Regions from separate parts of the Frigoribacterium sp. CFBP 13729 genome, predicted to be linked through region 1. Evidence: predicted binding sites of a transcription regulator. Region 1 holds the regulator's gene; each other region holds the start of a gene.
What was found. Region 1 encodes HrcA, which represses chaperone genes, less so after heat shock. Its sites were predicted from a motif close to TTNGCACTCGNNNNNNNCGAGTGCNAA; they were not measured.

Region 2: a site for HrcA is predicted at 1,578-1,604, ahead of groES (co-chaperone GroES). Genes of this name have one in related genera too.
Region 3: a site for HrcA is predicted at 1,389-1,415, ahead of groL (chaperonin GroEL). Genes of this name have one in related genera too.

What each region holds. Positions count from the first base shown of each region.
Region 1 is NZ_JACYUR010000001.1:594,142-597,411, reverse strand. It holds gene hemW (radical SAM family heme chaperone HemW) at 1-115, shown strand, start outside; gene IFT77_RS17365 (DUF4870 domain-containing protein) at 218-730, opposite strand; gene hrcA (heat-inducible transcriptional repressor HrcA) at 986-2,008, shown strand; gene dnaJ (molecular chaperone DnaJ) at 2,103-3,218, shown strand; gene IFT77_RS02640 (16S rRNA (uracil(1498)-N(3))-methyltransferase) at 3,221-3,270, shown strand, end outside.
Region 2 is NZ_JACYUR010000003.1:1,468-4,737, forward strand. It holds gene rarD (EamA family transporter RarD) at 1-1,035, opposite strand, end outside; gene groES (co-chaperone GroES) at 1,197-1,493, opposite strand; gene IFT77_RS10380 (SAM-dependent methyltransferase) at 1,635-2,822, shown strand; gene IFT77_RS10385 (DUF4190 domain-containing protein) at 2,910-3,270, opposite strand, start outside.
Region 3 is NZ_JACYUR010000002.1:208,030-211,299, reverse strand. It holds gene groL (chaperonin GroEL) at 1-1,348, opposite strand, end outside; gene IFT77_RS07435 (cold-shock protein) at 1,483-1,686, opposite strand; gene IFT77_RS07430 (LytR C-terminal domain-containing protein) at 1,879-2,469, opposite strand; gene IFT77_RS07425 (DUF3263 domain-containing protein) at 2,496-2,789, opposite strand; gene IFT77_RS07420 (DUF2332 domain-containing protein) at 2,881-3,270, opposite strand, start outside.

The DNA of each region.
Region 1 (3,270 bases):
GCTGATCGCGGACGGCTGGGTCGAGGGGCGCGAGGCGCTGGCCGGTCGGGTCGTCCTCACGCGCACGGGGCGACTCATGGCCGACGCCGTGGTCCGCCGGCTGCTCCCGGTCTGAGTCCGACCTGCCCGGGGCACGCTCGTGGGGCGACGTCCTGCCGAGACGACGCGAGGCGCGCCTCCCAGACGGGAGACGCGCCTCGACGGGCGTGCCGGCGGGCTACGCCTTGATGAACTCGATGCTCAGCGGGTACTTGTAGTACTCGCCCCGGTTGGCCGCCAGGGCGGCGATGATGCCGAAGACGATCACGAGGATGCCCGCGACGAGCGTTATCACGAGGCCGATGCCGAGGAACGACGTGGCGCCTCCGACGAGGTACGCGATGAGCACGGTCAGCTGGAAGTTCAGCGCGACGCGGCTGTGCTCGCGGACGAACGGGCCGCGGTCCTTGAGCACGAGGTAGCCGACCAGGGGCGCGACGAAGCTGAGCAGGATGCCGCCGACGTGGATCAGCGTGGCCCAGAGCTTCTCGTCCTCGGGGCGCAGGGGCTGAGGCGGCTGCGGGGCGCCGTAGCCGGGCTGCTGGCCGTAGCCGGGCTGCTGGCCGTAGCCGGGCTGCTGCGGGCCGGGCTGACCGGGCTGCTGCCCGTGGCCGGGCTGGCCCTGACCGGGCTGCTGGCCCCAGCCGGAGCCCTGCGGGTCGTTCGGCTGGGAGGGAGGGGTGTCGGTCATCTGCTCACCTGTTCGTCGTCGTGGGCCCGACCGGGTCGAGGCGAACGGGCGCGTCGCGGGTGGTCGGTGCTGGCCGCCCGGCCGGACGAGGTGGTCCGGCGGGCGTCACGGCGAGCATAGGGCAGGAGGTGCGGGTCGAGTAGGCCTCGCGGGCCGCGTGACGTAGGATTGGCAGTCTGGCAGGACGAGTGCCAGCGAGCTCGGGTCGTCGTCGTGACGTGCCCCGCCGCCGGCCGTGCGAGAGGGAGGTGCGTCGTGGTCTCGGAACGTGGTCTCGAGGTGCTGCGCGTCATCGTGCACGACTACGTCGCGTCCCGCGAGCCCGTGGGCTCGAAGTCGATCGTCGAGCGGCACCACTTCGGCGTCTCGGCCGCCACGATCCGCAACGACATGGCGCTCCTCGAAGAAGAAGAGCTGATCGCGGCGCCCCACACCTCCTCTGGTCGGGTGCCGACCGACAAGGGCTACCGCCTCTTCGTCAACCACCTCGCCGACCTGCGTCCGCTGACCACCGCGCAGCGGCAGGCGATCGAGACGTTCCTCGGCGACTCGGCCGACCTCGACGAGGTCCTCGGCCGCACGGTCCGCCTCCTGTCCCAGCTGACGAACCAGGTGGCGCTCGTGCAGTACCCCTCGTTCTCGCGGGCGCGCGTGCGGCACGTCGAGCTGGTCAGCCTCGCCGAGCGGCGTGTCATGACCGTGCTCATCACCGACACGGGGCAGGTCGAGCAGCGGCTCGTCGAGCTGCCCGTCGTCGTCGACGACGAGTTCCTCGCCGAGCTCCGCCGGGCGCTCAACGCGGCGGTGGGCGGCACCGAGCTGAGCGCGGCCGCCGCGCTGCTCGGCGACCTGCACGAGGGCTTCCGCCCCGAGCAGGCCGTCGTGGTCGGCGTCGTCGTCGCCAGCCTGGTCGAGCAGCTCGCCGCCGGGCGTCAGGAACGCCTCGTGATGGCCGGCGCGGCCAACCTCGTGCGCACCGGCGACGACTTCAGCGGCGACCTCTACCCCGTCCTCGAGGCGATCGAGCAGCAGGTGGCCCTGCTGCGCCTCTTCGGCGAGATGCAGCTCGACGCGGTCGACGTGGCCGCGAGCATCGGACGAGAGAACGCCTCCTTCGGCCTCTCCCAGGCGTCCGTGCTGGCGAGCGGGTACACCTCGACGGGCAGCGAGGTCGCGCGCCTCGGCGTGCTCGGCCCGATGCGCATGGACTACTCGACCAACATGGCCGCCGTGCGTGCGGTGGCCCGTTATCTGTCGTCGCTGCTCTCCGAGCGCTGACGACCCGCACCTCCCCGGCCCTGCGCGACCGCGCCGCGCCCCCTGACCAGCCCCCACGAGACCACCCCCAGACACCAGAGGCAGACGAGAACAAGTGGCAGATCATTACGACGTGCTCGGAGTCGACCGGTCGGCGACGCCCGACGAGATCAAGAAGGCGTACCGCAGGCTCGCACGCGAGCTGCACCCGGACGTCAACCCCAGCCCCGAGGCCTCCGAGCGCTTCAAGGACGTCACGCACGCCTACGACGTGCTGAGCGACCCGCAGCAGCGCGAGCGCTACGACCTCGGCCCGCAGGCCGGGTTCGGCGGCGGGGGCGGCGGCGCGGCGGGCTTCGGCGACATCTTCGACGCGTTCTTCGGAGGCGGAGGAGGCGGGGGTCAGCGACAGGGCCCGCGATCGCGTCGCGAGCGCGGCCAGGACGCCCTGCTGCGCCTCGAGGTCGACCTCGAGGAGATCGTCTTCGGCACGACCCGCGACATCGAGGTCGACACGGCCGTGCTCTGCGAGACCTGCAACGGGTCGTGCTGCGCGCCCGGCACGTCGCCCCAGACCTGCGACATCTGCCACGGCTCCGGCCAGATCCAGCGGACCGTCCGGTCGCTGCTCGGCAACGTCATGACGTCGAGCCCCTGCGGCACCTGCCGCGGCTACGGCACCGTCATCCCGAACCCGTGCCCGACCTGCCAGGGCCAGGGCCGGGTGCGCGCGCGCCGCACGATCCCGATCGACATCCCCGCGGGCGTCGACACGGGCATCCGGCTGCAGCTGCCGAGCCAGGGCGAGGTCGGCCAGGCCGGCGGGCCCAACGGCGACCTCTACCTCGAGGTCAAGGTGCGCCACCACGACATCTACAGCCGCGACGGCGACGACCTGCTCGCGACCCTCGAGGTCCAGATGGCCGACGCCATCCTGGGCACCGAGACGACCCTGCACGCGCTCGACGGCGAGGTCGAGATCGAGCTCAAGGCCGGCACCCAGAGCGCCGACGTCATCACGATCCGCGACCGGGGCATCACGAAGCTCCGCGGCACCGGGCGCGGCGACCTGAAGATCGGCATCCAGGTGGTGACGCCGACAAAGCTCAGCCACAAGGAGCGAGAGCTCATCGAGAAGTTCGCGGCCGGACGCCGCTCGGCGGCGCCCGAGCTCTCGCAGTTCCAGCAGGGCCTGTTCGGCAAGCTCCGCGACCGGTTCCTGCACTTCTGATCGTGGCCCACTTCTACCTGGTCGACGACCTGACGGACGCGTCCGTCGGGAG
Region 2 (3,270 bases), on a different contig from region 1:
TGCCGTTTCGTTAGCAATTCGTGACATCGACTCAGCACCTGCCGCGCGGTCGCCCGCAGGGCCGGCGTCACGTCCGCCGGCGGGGTCAGGGGCCAGGGCCGCCGCACGGTCGGCCTCGCGGCCTCGCGCACGGCTCCTCCGGCTCGTCACGACCATGTCGGTGGTGAGCACGATCAGCGCGACCCAGACGATGGCGAAGCCGATCCACCGGCTCGTCGGCATCTCCTCGTGCAGCAGCACGACCCCGACGACGAACTGCAGCACGGGCGCGAGGTACTGCGTCAGCCCGATGGTCGCCAGCGGCAGCCGACGTGCGGCGGCGGCGAAGAGCAGGAGCGGCACCGCCGTCACGATCCCCGAGCTGATCACCGTCAGCGTGTGCACGAGGCTGACGGTGCCGAACACGACACCCCCGCCGATGCCCGTGACGGCCAGCACGACGAGCGCGACCGCCGCGAACGGCGCGACCGCCATCGTCTCGAGGGTCAGCCCGCTGACGGCGTCGACCTTGCCGCCCATCTGCTTCTTGACGAGCCCGTAGGCCCCGAACGAGAAGGCCATGATCAGCGAGGGCCACGGCACCCCGCCCGTGCCCACCGTGATGACGACGACGGCCACGGCGCTCAGGCCGATCGCGACCCACTGCACCGGCCGGAGGCGCTCGCGCAGCACCAGCACCGCGAGCAGCACCGTGACGATCGGGTTGATGAAGTAGCCGAGGGCAGCCTCGACCACGTGCCCGGCCAGGGTCGCGACGATGAAGGTCGTCCAGTTGACGACGATGAGCACGCCGGCCAGCGCCATGGTGCCGACGACCCGCCCCTGACGCAGCAGCGCGAGGAAAGCCGGGAACCCGCGGGTGACGGCGAGCAGCACGACGCAGAAGGCGAGGGAGAAGAGGATGCGCCACGAGACGATCTCGAACGGCCCCGAGGGCGACATGAGCAGGAAGAACACCGGCAGCACGCCCCACAGGCCGTAGGCGCTGACGGCGTAGGCGAGGCCGCCCGACGAGGAGGTGCGGGTGCGGGTCACGAGAGCGCTCTGCGGTTCACGGGACGACTCTAGGGCGGGCCGCCGTCGTCGGACACGGCCACTCCTGCCACGCTGGCTCGCTCCGCTGCCGTTCCCGCCCGGGGACGACGGAGGCCCCCGCCTGGGCGGGGGCCTCCGGGTGGAGCAGGTGCGTCGTCTGCCTAGCGGACGATGACGGCGAGGACGTCGCGCGCCGAGAGGACGAGGTAGTCCTCGCCGGCGTACTTGACCTCGGTGCCGCCGTACTTGCTGTAGATGACCTTGTCGCCGACGGCGACGTCGAGCGGCACGCGGTTGCCGTTGTCGTCGATGCGACCCGGTCCGACCGCCACGACCTCGCCCTCCTGGGGCTTCTCCTTGGCGGTGTCGGGGATCACGAGGCCGGAAGCCGTGGTCTGCTCGGCTTCGACCTGCTGGATGACGATGCGATCTTCGAGCGGCTTGATGGAGACCGACACGGTTGACCTCTGCTTTCTCGGAACTTCGTAGAACGTGGGCTGGCACTTGCCACGTGCGAGTGCCAGAACAACTGTAGAGCCGAACTGGCACTCGGTCAATCCGAGTGCCAGAGTCGGTCGGCGATGGGCGAGACTGGTGGCATGGACACTGCTGAGCTGCTCGACGTGCTCTCGCCCGAGGGGCTCCGACTGCTCGACTCGCTCCCTGCGTGGAGCGCGTCCGACGACGTCGTCGGCGCCGTCGCGGCGCTCCGCCGGCAGGGCCACTCGCCCTCCCTGGTCGCGGCCGTGCTGAGCCAGTCCCGGCTCCGGGCCAAGGCCGTCGCGAAGTTCGGCGACTTCGCCAGCCGCATGCTCTTCACCGAGGCCGGTCTCGAGCAGGCCACGCGCCTCCCCGTCGCCGCCCGTCACGCCGGCCGCTACCGGGCCGCCGGGCTCCGCAGCGTCGCCGACCTCGGCTGCGGCATCGGCGGCGACGCGCTCGCCCTGGCCGCCCTCGAGCTCGACGTGCTGGCGGTCGACCGCGACGAGGTCACCGCGGCCGTCGCCTCCTACAACCTCGCGCCGTGGGCCTCGTCCCGCGTCGTGCACGGCGACGCCGCGACGGTCGACGTCGGCGACGTCGAGGGCGTGTTCCTCGACCCGGCCCGCCGCACGGCCGGCCACGCCGCGACGAGGCGCCTGGCCGACCCGGCCGACTGGTCGCCCTCGCTCGACGTCGCGTTCGGCTGGGCCGAGCGACTGCCCACCGGGGTCAAGCTCGGCCCCGGCGTCGACCGCGAGCTGCTGCCCCTCGACGCCGAGTGCCAGTGGATCTCGGTCGACCGCGAGGTCGTCGAGGTCGGCGTCTGGTTCGGGCCGCTCGCCCGCCCCGGCGTGGGCCGGGCCGCGCTCGTCGTGGGAGCGCACGGCACGGCCGAGCTGACCGCTCCCGCCGACTCCGACGACGTCGAGGTCGGCGAGCTCGGCGAGTACCTCTACGAGCCCGACGGAGCCGTCATCCGCGCCCGGCTGATCGGCGACCTGGCTCGGCGGCTCGGTGCCCGGTCGCTCAGCCGGGACATCGCGTGGCTCACCTCCGACGAGGCGGTCGAGACGCCGTTCGCCCAGGTGTTCCGCGTCGTCGAGACGTTCCCGCTCGACGAGAAGACCCTCAAACGCGAGCTGCGCACCCGGGGCATCGGCCGGCTCGAGATCAAGAAGCGCGGCGTCGACGTCGACCCCGCCGCGTTCCGCAAGCGGCTGTCGCTGCAGGGCACGCACGCCGCGACCCTGGTGCTGACCCGGGTGGCCGGTCGCCACACGGCTCTGCTCTGCGAGCGCGTCTGACGACTGGCCACCCAGGCGGCCCGTCGTCCTGACGGCCCGCCGCCCGGACGACCTGCCCCTCTGCGGGCCTGCCCCAGGAGGCGCGGGTCAGGACTGCCCGTAGCCGCCGTCGAAGGTTCCGGACGACCCGCCGGGCATGCTCGCGAAGAAGACGATCAGCCCGATCCAGATGATCACCGCGAGGGCGATGCCCGCGTAGCCGACGATGAGGCCCGGCAGCCAGAGCTTGCGGGCCTGCCGCTCACGCCGGCCGGCGATGTGGCCGAGCACGACCGCCGCGATCGAGAACACGACGCCGGCACCGAAGGTGACGATGACCCCGAGGAACCCGACGATCGACGCGACGAGCGACAGGACGCTGAGGACGCTCGAGGGCTTCGTGGCACCTGCCGAAGCGTAGGGCGAGTACGCCGCGCCGTAGGGCTGCTGGGGGGCGCCGTACTGCTGC
Region 3 (3,270 bases), on a different contig from region 1:
TCAGCGGAGCGTCGATGGCGACGCGCACGATGTTCGCGCCGGTCGCCTCGTCGCCCTCGAGGTGCAGCTCGGCGAGAGCGGTCTTGCCGGCCTGGATGAGGGCGACGCCACCACCGGCGACGATGCCCTCCTCGACGGCTGCCTTCGCGTTGCGGACGGCGTCCTCGATGCGGTGCTTGCGCTCCTTGAGCTCGACCTCCGTTGCCGCGCCGGCCTTGATGACGGCGACGCCGCCGGCGAGCTTGGCGAGGCGCTCCTGGAGCTTCTCGCGGTCGTAGTCGCTGTCGGTCGCCTCGATCTCGGAGCGGATCTGACGGACGCGGCCCGCGATCTGCTCGGGGTCGCCGGCGCCCTCGACGATGGTCGTCTCGTCCTTGGTGATGACGACCTTGCGAGCACGGCCGAGCAGGTCGAGGGTCGCGTTCTCGAGCTTGAGGCCGACCTCCTCGGCGATGACCTGGCCACCGGTGAGGATGGCGATGTCCTGCAGCTGGGCCTTGCGACGGTCGCCGAAGCCGGGGGCCTTGACGGCGACCGACTTGAAGATGCCGCGGATCTTGTTGACGACCAGGGTCGCCAGCGCCTCGCCGTCGACGTCCTCGGCGATGATGAGCAGCTGCTTGCCGCTCTGGATCACCTTGTCGACGACGGGGAGGAGGTCCTTGATGTTCGAGATCTTCGAGTTGACGATGAGCACGTAGGCGTCCTCGAAGACGGCCTCCTGGCGCTCGGGGTCGGTCACGAAGTACTGCGACAGGTAGCCCTTGTCGAAGCGCATGCCCTCGGTCAGCTCGAGCTCGGTGCCGAAGGTGTTCGACTCCTCGACGGTGACGACGCCCTCCTTGCCGACCTTGTCGATGGCCTCGGCGATGAGCGCGCCGATGGTGGGGTCGGCAGCGGAGATCGAGGCCGTGGCCGCGATCTGCTCCTTGGTCTCGATGTCCTTCGCGTCGGCGAGGAGCTGGGCCGAGACGGCGGCGGCGGCCTTCTCGATGCCGCGCTTCAGCGAGATGGGGTCGGCGCCTGCGGCGACGTTGCGGAGGCCCTCACGGACGAGCGCCTGGGCGAGCACGGTGGCGGTGGTGGTGCCGTCGCCGGCGACGTCGTCCGTCTTCTTGGCGACCTCCTTGACGAGCTCGGCACCGATCTTCTCGAACGGGTCGTCGAGCTCGATCTCCTTGGCGATGGAGACGCCGTCGTTCGTGATGGTGGGGGCGCCCCACTTCTTCTCGAGCACGACGTTGCGGCCGCGCGGGCCGAGCGTGACCTTCACCGCGTCGGCCAGGATGTTCAGGCCGCGCTCGAGGCCACGACGGGCCTCTTCGTCAAAAGCAATGATCTTAGCCATGTGTTTCCTCGTCCCTCCCGGACGTCATGAAGCAGAAGCATTGGCACTCACCAACGGCGAGTGCCAGGGACGATTCTGGCACTCTCACCTATGGAGTGCAAGTGAGCCCCGCACCTCACGACGCCCGGGAGGGGTCAGGCCAGGCGGACGCTCTCCGCCTGCGGCCCCTTGTCGCCCGTGCCGACCTCGAAGACGACCGCCTGGCCCTCCTCGAGGACCTTGTAGCCGTTCATGTCGATGGCGGAGTAGTGGACGAAGACGTCCTGTCCGCCGTCCGTCACGGTGATGAAGCCGTAGCCCTTCTCCGCGTTGAACCACTTGACGGTGCCCTGTGCCATGGTGTCGTTCCCCTTGCTGTGCTCTGGTGCGGCGCGTGCGGTGGTGCCAGTGCCGGGACCAGATGCTAGCCAGGGCGCACAGGCCCGCAGAAGGCCTCGGCGCAGGGTTAACCCGTCGGAAGTGACGAATTCACACGTTCCGCAACGGGGCGGCAACACGACCGCAACGGGACGGCAACGAGGAGGCGCGCCTCAGGGCGCGTAGTCCGCCCCGAGCACCGCGGTCACCGACGAGTCGGGGAACGCGTCGCTCAGCTCGACCCTGGTCGCGCCGAGGTCGCGGGCCACGCCGCGGGCCACGGCCTCGTCGGCCGCGTCGGCGTAGTAGACGATCGTCGAGGGCACGGTGCCGTCGGCGTTGCCCTGGCCGGCCACGGTCCAGCCGGTCTCGGCGAGGGCCAGCGACGCCCGGCTCGCGAGCCCGCTCGTCGTGGTGCCGTTGAGCACGGTGATCGTGGTGACGTCCGGGTCGACGGACGCCGGGTCGGCGGGGGCGACGGTCTCGGCCGGCGTCGCCGGGGAGGCGGTCCCGTCCGTCGCGTCGTCGGCCGGCGTCCCGGACCCGGCCTCGGCCGTCTCGTCGGAGGTCGGAGAGACGAACTGGAAGCTGTCGTTCGCGACGCCGAGGTACACGACGCCCGCGCCGACGAGGACGCCGACCGCGAGGGCGCACCACGCGAAGACGACCCAGCCGCGACCTCGCCGTGCCACGGCTCGGTGGGCCCCGACCCTGTGCAGGTCGCCGGGCACCTCGTCGAATCGGTCGCGGGGGTGTTTCGCCATGGTGTGGTGTCGGTCTTCCGTGTGGGTCAGCGGTCGGTCGGCCCGAACGAGCGGGCGGCCCTCGCCCGGGAGCGCTCCTCACGCAGTCGCAGGAGCCTCCCCACGAGCATGGGCGAGTAGGCAAGTGCAGCAGGCCTGTCGAGGAGGGAGCCGAGCATCTGCTGATAGCGCGCGGTCGTGAGGCCGAGCTCGCGCCGCACCGCCGCCTCCTTCTGTCCGGGCGAGGAAGGGGCACGCTGCTCGAAGTCGAGCAGGGCACGGTCGCGCTCGGACAGCGCGCTCGTGCGCACGTCCCCGCTGCCGCTGCCCTCGTCGCTCACTGCCCCGCCCTCTCGGTCCCGGCCAGCTTAGGGGCGGGCGGCGGAGCAGCCGGGGAGGCGCGGGGCGGTTCGGCCGGTCCGCTCCCAGCCGTCAGCCGGTCGTCCACAGGCGGGTGCCGTGGGCGTCCCCCACCGCCAGCGCACGTCCGTCGAGGGCGAGCACGGCGAAGGCCTCGTCGACGGGCACACCGTCGGGCAGCACGACCGGCACGTCGTGCAGCAGGCCCCGCCGCTCGTACGAGATCCACCGCGCGCCCAGGCCGCCCACCAGGTCGACGAACTCCTGTCGACGGCGTCCGGGCAGGTAGACGAGCGTGCCGGTCGAGACGACGACGAGGGTCGCGTCCCGGGGCGCCTCGGCCGCGAGCCGCACGAGGTCGTCGACGGCGTCGCCCCGCTCGACCCGAGGAGGCGCGGCGGCGGCCACGGAGACAGCCTGCGCCAGCAAGGCGGCCCGCCCCGTCGCCCCGGGCGGGAGCAG